3 regions of the Streptomyces sp. NPDC093109 genome follow, and region 3 is predicted to be linked to each of the others. Evidence: riboswitches for the same ligand, from Rfam matches in the RefSeq annotation. Region 3 holds a riboswitch; each other region holds the start of a gene.

Region 1 (4,205 bases), on a different contig from region 3:
GCCTGGGCCCGGCGCTTCACCTCCGTGCCGCGGTTCTCACTGAGCGCCTGCGCGGGGGTGCCGGGCAGGCTGGGGTCGGGAGTGAAGAGCCACTCGATCATCTCTTCGTCGGTGAAGCCGTCGTCCCTCAGGAGCGTCAGGGTGCCGGTGAGGCCCTTGACCACCTTGTTGCCGTCGATGAAGGCGGCGGGCACCTGAAGCGCCCGGTTCTCCCCCCGGCGCACGGCGATCAGCTGGCCTTCCTTCACCAGCTGCCGCACGCGCGTCACCTCGATATCGAACATTTCGGCGATATCGGGCAGGTGGAGCCACGCGGGGACGAGAGCATCGATCTTTGCGTCAATCTCGGTCACGGGACAAGCGTGCCATCCCGGACTGACAGTCGGTAGCCAAGGCCCCCTGAACGAGCGCGCACCACGGGGTCACCGCCGTCACACCACCGCTCCGCGCAGCGGTACGGACGGATCCGCCACCCGAGCGGGATCCACGCGCGCGCCCGCGTCGATCAGCTTGCGGCCCTGCGCGAGGTCCCGGGGCCTGCCGACGGCCAGCAGCGCCACCAGCACCCCGTCCCGCAGCCACACCGCCGACCAGGCCGCGCCCGCCGGGTCACCGCGCCGTACCAGCGCGTCGGCCGCCGCGTGATGGCCCGCGTACTGCACGAACCGGCCGAACTGCTCGGACCAGAAGTACGGCACCGGGTCGTAGACCCGCTCGGTCTCGCCCAGCACCTGCGCGGCGACCGTACGCGGCCCCTGGAGCGCGTTGTCCCAGTGGTGCACCAGCAGCCGCTCGCCGTAGCGCGCGGACGGGAAGGAGGCGCAGTCCCCGACCGCGTACACGTCCGGCAGCGAGGCGCGCAGCCGCTCGTCGGCCGTGACGGAACCGTCCGGGCCGAGCGCGATGCCCGAGCCGGCCAGCCAGGCCGTCGCGGGCCGCGCGCCGACGCCCACGACCACCGCCTCGGCGGGCAGCGACCGGCCGTCCGCCAGCACCACCGCGCCCGGCTCGACGGCGGCCACGCGCGCGTGGGTGAGCAGTTCGGCGCCGCTCTCCCCGTACCAGCCGGCCATCGGTCCTGTGACCTCGGCGGGCAGCGCGCCCGCCAGAGGCCTGTCCGCCGCCTCCACGACCGTCACCGCGCAGCCGGCCTCGCGGGCCGCCGTGGTGAACTCCGCGCCGATCCAGCCCGCGCCCACCACCACGATCGCCTGCCGCCGCGCGAGCACCGGCCGCAGCCGCTCGGCGTCGTCCAGCGTCCGCAGCGCGTGGACACCGGGCATCCCCTCGGTGCCGGGCAGCAGGACCGGCTCCGCGCCGGTGGCGACGACCAGCACGTCGTACGGGACCGGTCCCGCCGCCGTGTCCAGCTCCCGGTCCCCCGCACGCAGCCCCGTCACGTCCAGCCCGAGCCGCAACTCGACGTCGAGCGCCGCGAAATCGAGGTCGAACGCCGAGCTGTCCGCCTTGCCGAGCAGCAGCGCCTTGGAGAGCGGCGGCCGGTCGTACGGCGGATGCGGTTCGGCCCCGATCAGCGTGACCGCGCCGCCGTACCCCTGCTCCCGCAGCGCGACGGCCGTCTGCACGCCCGCCATTCCCGCGCCCACGACGACAACCCGCCGAGCCGGCTCAGACATCCGAGCCCTCCAGGAGGGCGCCCGCGGGCAGCTCCTCCACCACGCTCGTGCCGCTGCCCTCCCGCGACTCCCACTCCCAGGTCTCGTCCAGCCTGACCCGCCCGTCGGGCAGCTCGCCGACGGTCGAGAGGCAGTGCCCCGACGACGTCCCGCCGTCCCGCTTCAGCTGTACGTAACGGAAGTCCAGCCGGTCGCCCTCGCGTGTCCCCACGAGATGGCCGCACACCACGTCGCCGCCCGCGTAATCGGCCCAGATCCGGCCGTTCTCCTCGTGGTACCGGAAGCGTGTACGGGTCCCGACCTGGCCCGGAGCCTGGTCGGCGACCGGGGAGAGGACGAGTCCGTCGAGCGAGCGTGCCACCGTGAATGCTCCCTTACCGCCCGCCGCGCGGGACGTTAGTCTGGCCGTCGACACTACCTCGCGGGAGTCCGGACGCACCGGGCTGAGAGGGAGGCTGACGCGGCCTCCGACCGTACGAACCTGATCCGGGTCATGCCGGCGAAGGGAGGGGCTGGACGCCCATGCAGTCGTTTCCCCAAGGTGCTACCCGTTCCGATGTCCTCGTCATCGGGGGCGGGATCATCGGCCTCGTCACCGCCTGGCGGGCCGCGCAGCGCGGGCTGCGCACCGCCGTCGCCGACCCGGACCCGGGCGGCGGGGCCGCGCGCGTCGCGGCCGGCATGCTCGCCGCCGTCACCGAACTCCACCACGGCGAGCAGACCCTGCTCGGCCTCAACCTCGCCTCCGCCGAGCGCTATCCCGCCTTCGTCGCCGAACTGGAGGACGCGAGCGGCCAGGACACCGGCTACCGCGCCTGCGGCACCCTCGCGGTCGCCCTCGACACCGACGACCGCGCCGAACTCCGCGAACTCCACGCCCTCCAGCTCCGCTCCGGGCTCACCGCCGAGTGGCTCACCGGGCGCGAGTGCCGCCGCCTCGAACCGATGCTCGCGCCCGGCGTCCGCGGCGGCCTGCGGGTCGACGGCGACCACCAGATCGACCCCCGCCGGCTCGCCACCGCCCTGCTGACGGCCTGCGAGCGCGCCGGGGTGGTGTTCCACCGCGCCCGCGCCGAACGCCTCTCCGTCGCCCGGGAGCGGGCCACCGGCGCCGTCCTGGCCGACGGCCGCGCGCTCGCCGCCGGCCAGGTCGTCCTGGCGGCCGGCAGCCTCAGCGGCCGGCTCCCGGGCGTCCCGGACAACGCCCGCCCGCCGGTGCGGCCCGTCAAGGGCCAGGTCCTGCGGCTGACCGTGCCACGCCCGTACGCGCCGTTCCTGTCCCGGACCGTGCGGGCCGTCGTACGCGGCAGCCACGTCTATCTCGTACCGCGCGAGAACGGCGAACTGGTCGTCGGCGCGACCAGCGAGGAGCTCGGCTGGGACACGACCGTCACGGCGGGCGGCGTCTACGGACTCCTGCGCGACGCCCACGAACTCGTCCCCGGCCTCACCGAACTCCCCCTCACCGAAACCCGCGCGGGCCTGCGCCCCGGCACCCCCGACAACGCGCCCCTCCTCGGCCCCACCGCCCTGCCCGGCCTGCACCTGGCCACCGGGCACTACCGCAACGGCGTCCTGCTCACGCCCGTCACCGGCGACGCGATGGGCGAGCTGCTGGCGACGGGTGCGCTGCCGGCCGTCGCCCGGCCGTTCGCCCCCCTGCGGTTCGCCACGCGCGCGTTCACCGCGCCCGTACGTCAGGAGCAGCTCACGTGAACGTCCCCATGCCCGTCCCCATGACCGTCTCCGTGAACGGCGAGCCCCACGCGTTCGCCGCCGCCACGACCCTCGACGCGGTCGTCGCCACCCTCACCCCGGCCCGCTCGGGCGTCGCCGCCGCCGTCAACGAGACGGTCGTCCCCCGCACCCGCTGGTCCGACACCCCGCTCGCCGACGGCGACCGGGTCGAGATCCTCACCGCCGTCCAAGGAGGCTGACCGCTGTGGCCGACGACCCGTTCACCCTCGCCGACACCACCTTCGGATCCCGGCTGATCATGGGCACCGGCGGCGCGACCGGTCTCGACGTGCTGGAACGTTCCCTCATCGCCTCGGGCACCGAACTCACCACCGTCGCCATGCGCCGCCTGGACCCGGCCGCCGGGGACTCCGTCCTGTCGCTCCTGCGCACCCTGGGCATCCGCGTACTCCCCAACACCGCCGGCTGCTTCACCGCCGGCGAAGCCGTCCTCACCGCCCGGCTGGCCCGCGAGGCCCTCGGCACCAACTGGGTGAAGCTGGAGATCATCGCCGACGAGCGCACGCTGCTGCCCGACCCGATCGAACTCCTCGACGCCGCCGAGACCCTCGTCGACGACGGCTTCACCGTCCTCCCGTACACCAACGACGACCCGGTCCTCGCCCGCAAACTGGAGGACGCCGGCTGCGCCGCGATCATGCCGCTCGGCTCCCCGATCGGCTCCGGCCTCGGCATCCGCAACCCGCACAACTTCGAGCTGATCGCCGCCCACGCGCGCGTGCCGGTCATCCTCGACGCGGGCGCGGGCACCGCGTCGGACGCGGCGCTCGCGATGGAACTCGGCTGCGCGGCGGTCATGCTGGCCTCGGC
Region 2 (4,205 bases), on a different contig from region 3:
AGCCCCGCACCAGCGGCCCCGCCCCTCGGGTCAGCGCGGCGGCTGCCAGACCCCCCACCACCAGCGCGATCACGGTCGCGACCAGCGCGTACGTCAGCGAGTTGCCGACCGCTTCGAGCGGCGGTACGAGAAAGGTGCCGCCGCTCGCCTCCACCGACCCGAGCGCCCGGTAGAAGCCGAGGCCGTATCCGCCGGGTGCGTCGAGGGAGCGCTCGACCAGCACGCCGAGCGGCAGCAGGATCAGCAGCGTCACGGACCCGAGCACGCCGCCGAGGATCACCCACTGGCCCCGCCCGCGCGGCCGGCTCGCGGTCCGCGCGGGGTCGACCAGCCGCAGAGCGGTCTCCCGGCGCCGTACGGTCCGGGCGTGCACGGCCAGGATCGCGCCGACGGCGGCGAACTGAAGGAGCGTCAGCACGGCGGCGGTGGGCAGGTCGAGCAGTTGCGCGGTCTGCCGGTAGATCTCCACCTCCAGGGTGGAGTAGGCGGGTCCGCCGAGGATCTGCACGACGCCGAAGGAGGTGAAGGTGAAGAGGAAGACCATCAGCGCGGCGGCGGCGACGGCCGGCGCGAGCGCGGGCAGCGTCACCCGGCGCCACGCCGCGAACCGGCCCGCGCCGAGGACGCGCGCGGCCTCCTCCTGGCGCGGGTCGAGCTGCGACCACAGACCGCCCACGGTCCGTACGACCACCGCGTAGTTGAAGAAGACATGGGCGAGGAGGATGGCCCAGACGGTGGTGTCGAGGCGTATCCCCCACAGCTCGTCCAGCAGTCCCCCGCGCCCGAGCAGCGCGAGGAAGGCCGTACCGACGACGACGGTCGGCAGCACGAACGGCACGGTGACCACCGCGCGCAGCACCGCCTTGCCGGGGAAGTCCAGGCGCGCGAACACATAGGCGCCGGGCAGGGCGATCAGCAGGGTGAGCGCCGTGGAGGCGAGCGCCTGCCAGGTGGTGAACCACAGGACACCGAGGATGTCCTGACGGCCGAGCACACCGGCGATCCGGCCGAACTGCCAGCCGTCGCCGGTCTTCAGGCCGCGGCCGACGATCGCGGCGACGGGGTAGGCGAAGAAGACGGCGAAGAAGGCGAGGGGCACGGCCATGAGGGCGAGCCGCGGCGCGTGGGCGCGCGCGGCCCGCCGGACCCGGACGGCCCGCTCCGCCCCGGACGCCCGCGTTACTTCACGACGAGCGAGGACCACGACTGGACCCACTGGTCACGGTTGGCGGCGATCTTCGCCGGGGCGAGGGTCTCCGGCCGGGCGACGGTCGCGCCGAACTCCGTGAACAGGGCGGGCAGCGCGACTCCCTTGACCACCGGGTTCACAAACATGTTCAGCGGCATGTCCGCCTGGAACTTCTCGCTGATCAGGAAGTCCAGCAGGGCCTTGCCCCCGGCCTCGTTCTTCGCGCCCTTGAGCAGACCGGCGAACTCGGTCTGCCGGAAGCAGGTGCCGGTGGCGACCCCGGTGGGGGCGGTCTTCGGCCGCGGATCGGCGTACAGCACCTCGACGGGCGGGCTGGAGGCGTACGAGACGACGAGCGGGCGGTCGCCCTTGGCCTTCTTTCCGCCGGCCGAGCCGGAGAAGTTCTCGTTGTACGCCTGCTCCCAGCCGTCGACGACCTGGACGCCGTTGGCCTTCAGCTTCTTCCAGTAGTCCTGCCAGCCGTCGTCGCCGTAGCGCGCTGCCGTGCCGAGGAGGAAGCCGAGGCCGGGTGAGGAGGTCGCGGCGTTCTCGGTGACGAGCAGGTTCTTGTACGCGGGCTTGACCAGGTCGTCGAAGGACGCGGGCGGCGCGAGCTTCCGGTCGGCGAAGTACTTCTTGTCGTAGTTGACGCAGATGTCGCCGGTGTCGACGGGCGTGACCCGGTGCTGGTCCGCGTCCAGCTGGGTGGCCGCCTCGACCGAACCGAGGCCCTTCGCCTCGTACGGGGTGAAGATCCCGTTGTCGAGGGCGCGCGAGAGTAGGGTGTTGTCGACGCCGAAGAAGACATCGCCCTGCGGGGAGCCCTTGGTGAGGATCTCCTTGTTGAGTGCCTCGCCCGCGTCGCCGCTCTTGAGGACCTTGACCGTGTAGCCGGTCTCCGCGGTGAAGGCCTTCAGCACGGCGGGGGAGGCGTTGAACGAATCATGGCTGACGAGGGTGACGGTCTTCGACGCCTTACCGCCGCCACCGCCACCGTCACCGCTTCCGCCGGCGCTGTCGGACCCGCCGCAGGCGGCGAGCGCCGAGACGCCGAGCGCGGCCGCGAGCGCGACGGCGGCCAGTCTTGTCGGGCTGTTCCGGGTGGTGCTCACTGGTTTTCCTCCTGGGATGTCCAGGAGAAGACGCGGCCCTGCCCCGGCATCCGGCGGGACCGGAACCGGGGCAGGGCGCAACAGCTTGAGTGGTTCCGAACTTCCTACCCAGAATGACCTGGGCAAGGTTCAGAGGGTCTGCGACCGCCGTCCGCTTCCACGGATACGTGCCGCACTCTCAGCGCTGTGGCGCTCCCCTGTCGGAAAATATGCAATGCGTTTCGGGCCAAGATTACCTCCTGGCCGATTACCCGCTGCCCGTGCTACCGCTCCGAGGCGGCCAGCTGTCCGCACGCCCCGTCGATCTCCTGGCCCCGGGTGTCCCGTACGGTCACCGGCACGCCGTGGGCGGCGATCGCCTCGACGAACTTCTTCTCGTCCTCCGGGCGCGAGGCCGTCCACTTGGATCCGGGCGTCGGGTTGAGCGGGATCAGGTTGACGTGCACCCGCTTGCCCTTGAGCAGCCGGCCCAGCCGGTCGCCGCGCCACGCCTGGTCGTTGATGTCCCGGATCAGGGCGTACTCGATGGAGATACGGCGGCCGGACTTCTCCGCGTACTCCCAGGCGGCGTCCAGCACCTCCGCGACGTTCCAGCGCGTGTTGACCGGCACCAGGGTGTCGCGCAGCTCGTCGTCCGGCGCGTGCAGGGAGACGGCGAGGCGGCACTTGAAGCCCTCGTCGGCGAAGCGCAGCATCGCCGGCACCAGACCGACCGTCGAGACGGTGATCCCGCGCTGCGAGATACCGAGCCCGTCGGGCTCGGGGTCGGTCAGCCGGCGGATCGCCCCGACGACGCGCTTGTAGTTGGCGAGCGGCTCGCCCATGCCCATGAAGACGATGTTGGAGAGCCGCGCGGCCCCACCGGGGACCTCACCGTCGCGCAGGGCCCGCATCCCGTCGACGATCTGGTGCACGATCTCGGCCGTGGAGAGGTTCCGGTCGAGACCGGCCTGTCCGGTGGCGCAGAACGGGCAGTTCATCCCGCAGCCGGCCTGGGACGAGATGCACATCGTGACCCGGTCCGGGTAGCGCATCAGCACGGACTCGACCAGGGTGCCGTCGTGCAGCCGCCAGAGCGTCTTGCGGGTGGTGTCGTCGTCGCAGGAGATGTGCCGCACCACCGACATCAGGTCCGGCAGCAGCTCCGCCGCGAGCCGCTGCCGCGCGGCGGCCGGGATATCGGTCCACTGCTCGGGGTCGTGGGCGTACCGCGCGAAGTAGTGCTGCGACAGCTGTTTGGCGCGGAACGCCTTCTCGCCGATCGCGGTGACGGCCTCGCGGCGCTCGTCGGGGGTGAGGTCGGCGAGATGCCGCGGGGGCCTCTTGGCTCCGCGGGGCGCGACGAAAGTGAGTTCTCCAGGTACAGGCATGGTCCGTCCAGTGTCGCAGACGGGCCACTGTGACCAGCCCGACCGTGGGTTCCGGGTGGTCGTCATTGGTCGTCGCCGGTGGTCGTTGGCCACCCTCGTACGGCCCACAGACGGCCCGAGGAGTGGCCCACCGTTAGGCGCCGCCGCCCCTCAGAGGCTGGTCAGGCCGGGCGAGAGCGTCGGATGCGTGCTGAGCAAGCCATCCCGAACGACGACGCTTCCGGGCACTCCGTGCGATGCCCATTGGCAGGAGCGTGAACGTGCGACGCTTGTCTCACGCATTCGCAAATGCGCAAGGGTGAGGGAGTGGGAGTGACACAGCAGATCAGCCCCCGGGGGACCTATCTGAAAGTCGCTGATGCGGTGAGGGGTCAGGTCGAGAAAGACCCCGAGATGACTGAGCTGCCTTCCGTCGCGGACCTCATGCGCGATCACGGGATCTCCCGCGGGGTGGCTCTAAGGGCTTTCCGTGTACTCAGGGACGCCGGAGTCGCGGAACCGGTGCCGGGGGGGCGCTGGCGCGTGCTCAGGAGC
Region 3 (4,205 bases):
GTCCGCGCTGGCCGACCCGAGCGCCGACCCGACCTCGCCGGGGCCGCCTCGTACGACCAGAGGACTGCCCAAGATCGGCTACAGCCGTCCCGACTTCAGCAGCCCGGACGAGGGTTCCACCGCCGGCCGGCGCCCGACCTTCAGCAGCCCCGACTTCACCAGCCCCGACTTCGGCGGCCCGGAGCACCAGCCGGAGTAATCCCCTCCGACCGGTGCCCGCCGTACGCACCGGATCCGTCCCAACCCGACCAGCGCCGACCAGAGCCCGGAGCGCCCCCGGACTCCGGCCGCGGCCTGGCCGTCACGGCATCCGACGGCCGGTCAGTCGGCCAGCGGCAGATAGACGCGGTTGCCCGCCGCGGCGAACTCCCTGGACTTCTCCGCCATCCCCGCCTCGATGCCCGCTTCGGTCTCGGCCATCGTCTCGGCCCCGGTGTCGCCCCCGCCGCCGGCCCCGGTCTCCGCGCCGATCTCCGCGCCGTGCCGGCGCCTGATGTCCTGCGAGATCTTCATCGAGCAGAACTTCGGGCCGCACATCGAGCAGAAGTGCGCCGTCTTCGCCGGCTGTGCCGGCAGTGTCTCGTCGTGGAACTCCCGTGCCGTGTCCGGGTCCAGAGCGAGATTGAACTGGTCCTCCCAGCGGAACTCGAACCGGGCGTCCGACAGCGCGTCGTCCCACTCCTGCGCCCCCGGATGCCCCTTGGCGAGATCCGCCGCGTGCGCCGCGATCCTGTACGTGATGACGCCCGTCTTGACGTCGTCGCGGTCCGGCAGGCCGAGGTGCTCCTTCGGGGTGACGTAGCAGAGCATCGCGGTGCCCCACCAGGCGATCATCGCCGCGCCGATGCCGGAGGTGATGTGGTCGTACGCCGGGGCCACATCCGTGGTCAGCGGGCCGAGCGTGTAGAACGGCGCCTCCTCGCAGATCTCCTGCTGGAGGTCGATGTTCTCCTTGATCTTGTGCATGGGGACATGTCCTGGCCCCTCGATCATCGTCTGGACACCCAGCCGCTTGGCGGTCGAGTTCAGCTCGCCCAGCGTGCGCAACTCGGCGAACTGCGCCTCGTCGTTGGCGTCCGCGATGGACCCCGGCCGCAGTCCGTCGCCCAGCGAGTACGTCACGTCGTACGCCGCGAGGATCTCGCACAGCTCCTCGAAGTTCTCGTACAGGAACGACTCCTTGTGGTGCGCGAGGCACCACGCGGCCATGATCGAGCCGCCGCGCGAGACGATGCCGGTCTTGCGACGGGCCGTCAGCGGCACGTACCGCAGCAGCACACCGGCGTGCACTGTCATGTAGTCGACGCCCTGCTCGGCCTGTTCGACGACCGTGTCCCGGTAGATGTCCCAGGTCAGCTCCTCGGCCTTGCCGTCGACCTTTTCGAGCGCCTGGTAGAGCGGGACGGTGCCGATGGGGACGGGGGAGTTGCGCAGCACCCACTCGCGGGTGGTGTGGATGTTGCGGCCGGTGGAGAGGTCCATGACGGTGTCCGCGCCCCAGCGGGTCGCCCAGACCATCTTGTCCACCTCCTCCTCGATGGAGGAAGTGACCGCGGAGTTGCCGATGTTGGCGTTGACCTTCACCAGGAACCGCTTGCCGATGATCATCGGCTCGATCTCCGGGTGGTTGACGTTGGCCGGCAGTACGGCGCGGCCCGCCGCGATCTCCTCGCGGACGGTCTCGGGGGAGACGTTCTCGCGGATCGCGACGTACTCCATCTCCGGTGTGATCTCCCCGCGGCGGGCGTAGGAGAGCTGGCTGACCGACCGGCCGTCCCGGCTCCGGCGCGGGCGGCGCGGACGGCCGGGGAAGACCGCGTCGAGGCCGCGCAGATCGGCCGTACCGCTCCCACTCCCGCTTCCGCTCAGGAGGGTCCCGCCGCGCGGTGAGGTGTGCTTGAGGCCGTCGTCCTCGGGGCGGACCGGCCGCCCCTCGTACTCCTCGGTGTCGCCGCGCGCGATGATCCAGTTGGCCCGGACGGGCGCGAGACCGCGACGGACATCGGTCTCGACGGTGGGGTCGGTGTACGGGCCCGACGTGTCGTACAGCGTCACGTCCTCGCCGTTGGTGAGGTGCACCTGACGGACCGGCACCCGGAGATCGGGGCGTGAGCCCTCGACATATCCCTTGTGCCAGCCGATGGACTTCCCGGCCTCGCTCGGATTCCCCGAATCGGAGGCAGGCGTGCGTGCGTCCTGAACGGTCATGAGACCTACTCCCTACGCCGGCATTACCCGGTAACAGGTTCAGCGGTCGGCGCAGCTCAGGTACGCGGGGAACAGTCCCCGGGTGACCACGTCAGCGCCCTCTCAGCCCGGTGCTCCGAGCTCCCGCGTGTGCAAAGGTGTGCCCCACGCTAACGCCATTTCCGGCGTGCTGAACAGAGCGCCCTCTCCTTCTTGCGATGATCTGGCGGTGACCTCACCCCAGCAGACTCACGATCCGCACGGCCACGCACATGGCCACTCCCACAGCCATGGGCCCGCCGCACCGGTCTCGCAGCATCTCCGCAAGGTCATCGCGGCGGTTCTGATCCCGTTCGCGACCGCGGTCGTCGTCGGGCTCGCGGTGCTCTGGCCGGGCGGTGCCCCGGCGCACGAGCGCACCGGTGTCGGCTTCGACCGGCAGACCGTGCAGGGGCGGGTGGTCCAGCTCGAAAGCGTCGACTGCAAGGACGTGAACGCCTCACAGATCCCGTCGACGGGCGACACCTCCACACCGCAGGGGCGGGAGGCGGTGCAGGAGGAGACCGGGAAGTGCAAGAAGGCCACGGTCGAGCTGGAGAGCGGCAAGGAGAAGGGCCATACGTTCATCGAGGTCGTCCAGCCGGACGCGCCTCGGCAGTTTCACGTGAAACAGGGCGTCGTGGTGGCGTACGCGCCCGACGCGCCGCGTGATCTCCAGTACTCGGTGACCGATGTGGACCGCCGGTTTCCCATGACGCTGCTGGCCGCGATCTTCGCGCTCGTGGTGGTCGCGGTGGGGCGGATGCGCGGGGTGATGGCGCTGGTCGCGCTCGCCATCTCCTTCGCCATTCTCACGCTGTTCATCCTGCCGGCGATCCTTCAGGGGTCGAACCCGCTGATCGTGGCGGTGGTGGGGGCCAGCGCGATCATGCTGATCGCGCTGTACGCGTGCCACGGTCTGACGGCCCGTACGTCGGTCGCGGTCCTCGGCACACTGATCTCGCTTCTGCTGATCGGGCTGCTGGGATCGCTCTTCATCGGCTGGGCGAGCCTGACCGGCAACACCGACGACAACACGGGCCTGATCCACGGTCTCTACCCGGAGATCGATATGAGCGGTCTGCTGCTGGCGGGCGTCATCATCGGTTCGCTCGGGGTCCTCGACGATGTGACGGTGACCCAGACCTCGGCGGTCTGGGAGCTGCGCCAGGCGGATCCGACGATGGGACCGCGCGACCTGTACCGGGCGGGCATCAGGATCGGCCGCGACCACATCGCGTCGGTGGTCAACACGCTGGTGCTCGCCTACGCGGGTGCCGCGCTGCCGCTGCTGCTGCTCTTCTCGATCGCGCAGTCGAGCGTGGGCTCGGTCGCCAACAGCGAGCTGGTCGCGGAGGAGATCGTACGGACGCTGGTGGGCTCGATCGGGCTGGTCGCCTCGGTGCCGGTGACGACGGCGCTGGCAGCGCTCGTGGTCTCCGCCGACCGGCCGGCCCCGGGGAACCCGCCCCGGCCGGCTCCCGCGCCGGGAGCGCCCGGCCCGGGAGCCACCGGCACGCCGGGAGCACCGGGGGCGCCGGGAGCGGCTCAGGCAGGCACGGCGGGCACCGGAACCGGCGAGTGGGACGACCGGTCGGGTGCCACGGCCGTGGGACCCGAGGAGACGCTCTCCACGCCGCTGCCGGGCCCCTCGGCGCGCGGTCTCGGCGGCGGCAGAGGCCGTCGCCGCAAGAAGTAGTTCCGTCCTCAATCACCCGGACGGCTCTGCCCGGCCGGCGTCCGGCCCGGTCAGCCGGCGTTCTCCTCGGCGAGGATGCGGCCGAGCGCCTGTTCCAGATTGCCCTCGAAGTCACTGAGGGCGCACTCCTGGCCGAGCGGGACCAGCCGGTCCGTACGGTCGAGGAAGGCCACCAGCGGGGCGGCGCTGACCCGGAAGAGCGCGTGGTCGTCGCCCACCTGGAGCCTCATATGGACATCGGAGAGATCGTCGGGCGTGGTCGGCGAGATGTGCACATCGC

The links. A riboswitch is a leader RNA that binds a small molecule or an ion and turns the genes downstream of it on or off. The one in region 3 is predicted to bind thiamine pyrophosphate.
Region 1: another riboswitch for thiamine pyrophosphate. It lies ahead of thiO (glycine oxidase ThiO); the one in region 3 lies ahead of thiC (phosphomethylpyrimidine synthase ThiC).
Region 2: another riboswitch for thiamine pyrophosphate. It lies ahead of AB0389_RS15150 (thiamine ABC transporter substrate-binding protein); the one in region 3 lies ahead of thiC (phosphomethylpyrimidine synthase ThiC).

What each region holds. Positions count from the first base shown of each region.
Region 1 is NZ_JBFBEZ010000016.1:116,579-120,783, reverse strand. It holds gene AB0389_RS17745 (Rv2175c family DNA-binding protein) at 1-353, opposite strand, end outside; gene AB0389_RS17740 (FAD-dependent oxidoreductase) at 432-1,637, opposite strand; gene AB0389_RS17735 (hypothetical protein) at 1,630-1,998, opposite strand; TPP riboswitch at 2,049-2,162, shown strand; gene thiO (glycine oxidase ThiO) at 2,160-3,353, shown strand; gene thiS (sulfur carrier protein ThiS) at 3,374-3,574, shown strand; gene AB0389_RS17720 (thiazole synthase) at 3,580-4,205, shown strand, end outside.
Region 2 is NZ_JBFBEZ010000013.1:100,155-104,359, forward strand. It holds gene AB0389_RS15145 (iron ABC transporter permease) at 1-1,105, opposite strand, end outside; gene AB0389_RS15150 (thiamine ABC transporter substrate-binding protein) at 1,180-2,301, opposite strand; TPP riboswitch at 2,385-2,510, opposite strand; gene rlmN (23S rRNA (adenine(2503)-C(2))-methyltransferase RlmN) at 2,565-3,671, opposite strand; gene AB0389_RS15160 (GntR family transcriptional regulator) at 3,984-4,205, shown strand, end outside.
Region 3 is NZ_JBFBEZ010000006.1:193,116-197,320, forward strand. It holds gene AB0389_RS09105 (hypothetical protein) at 1-199, shown strand, start outside; gene thiC (phosphomethylpyrimidine synthase ThiC) at 322-2,208, opposite strand; TPP riboswitch at 2,201-2,345, opposite strand; gene AB0389_RS09115 (YibE/F family protein) at 2,417-3,925, shown strand; gene AB0389_RS09120 (SsgA family sporulation/cell division regulator) at 3,976-4,205, opposite strand, start outside.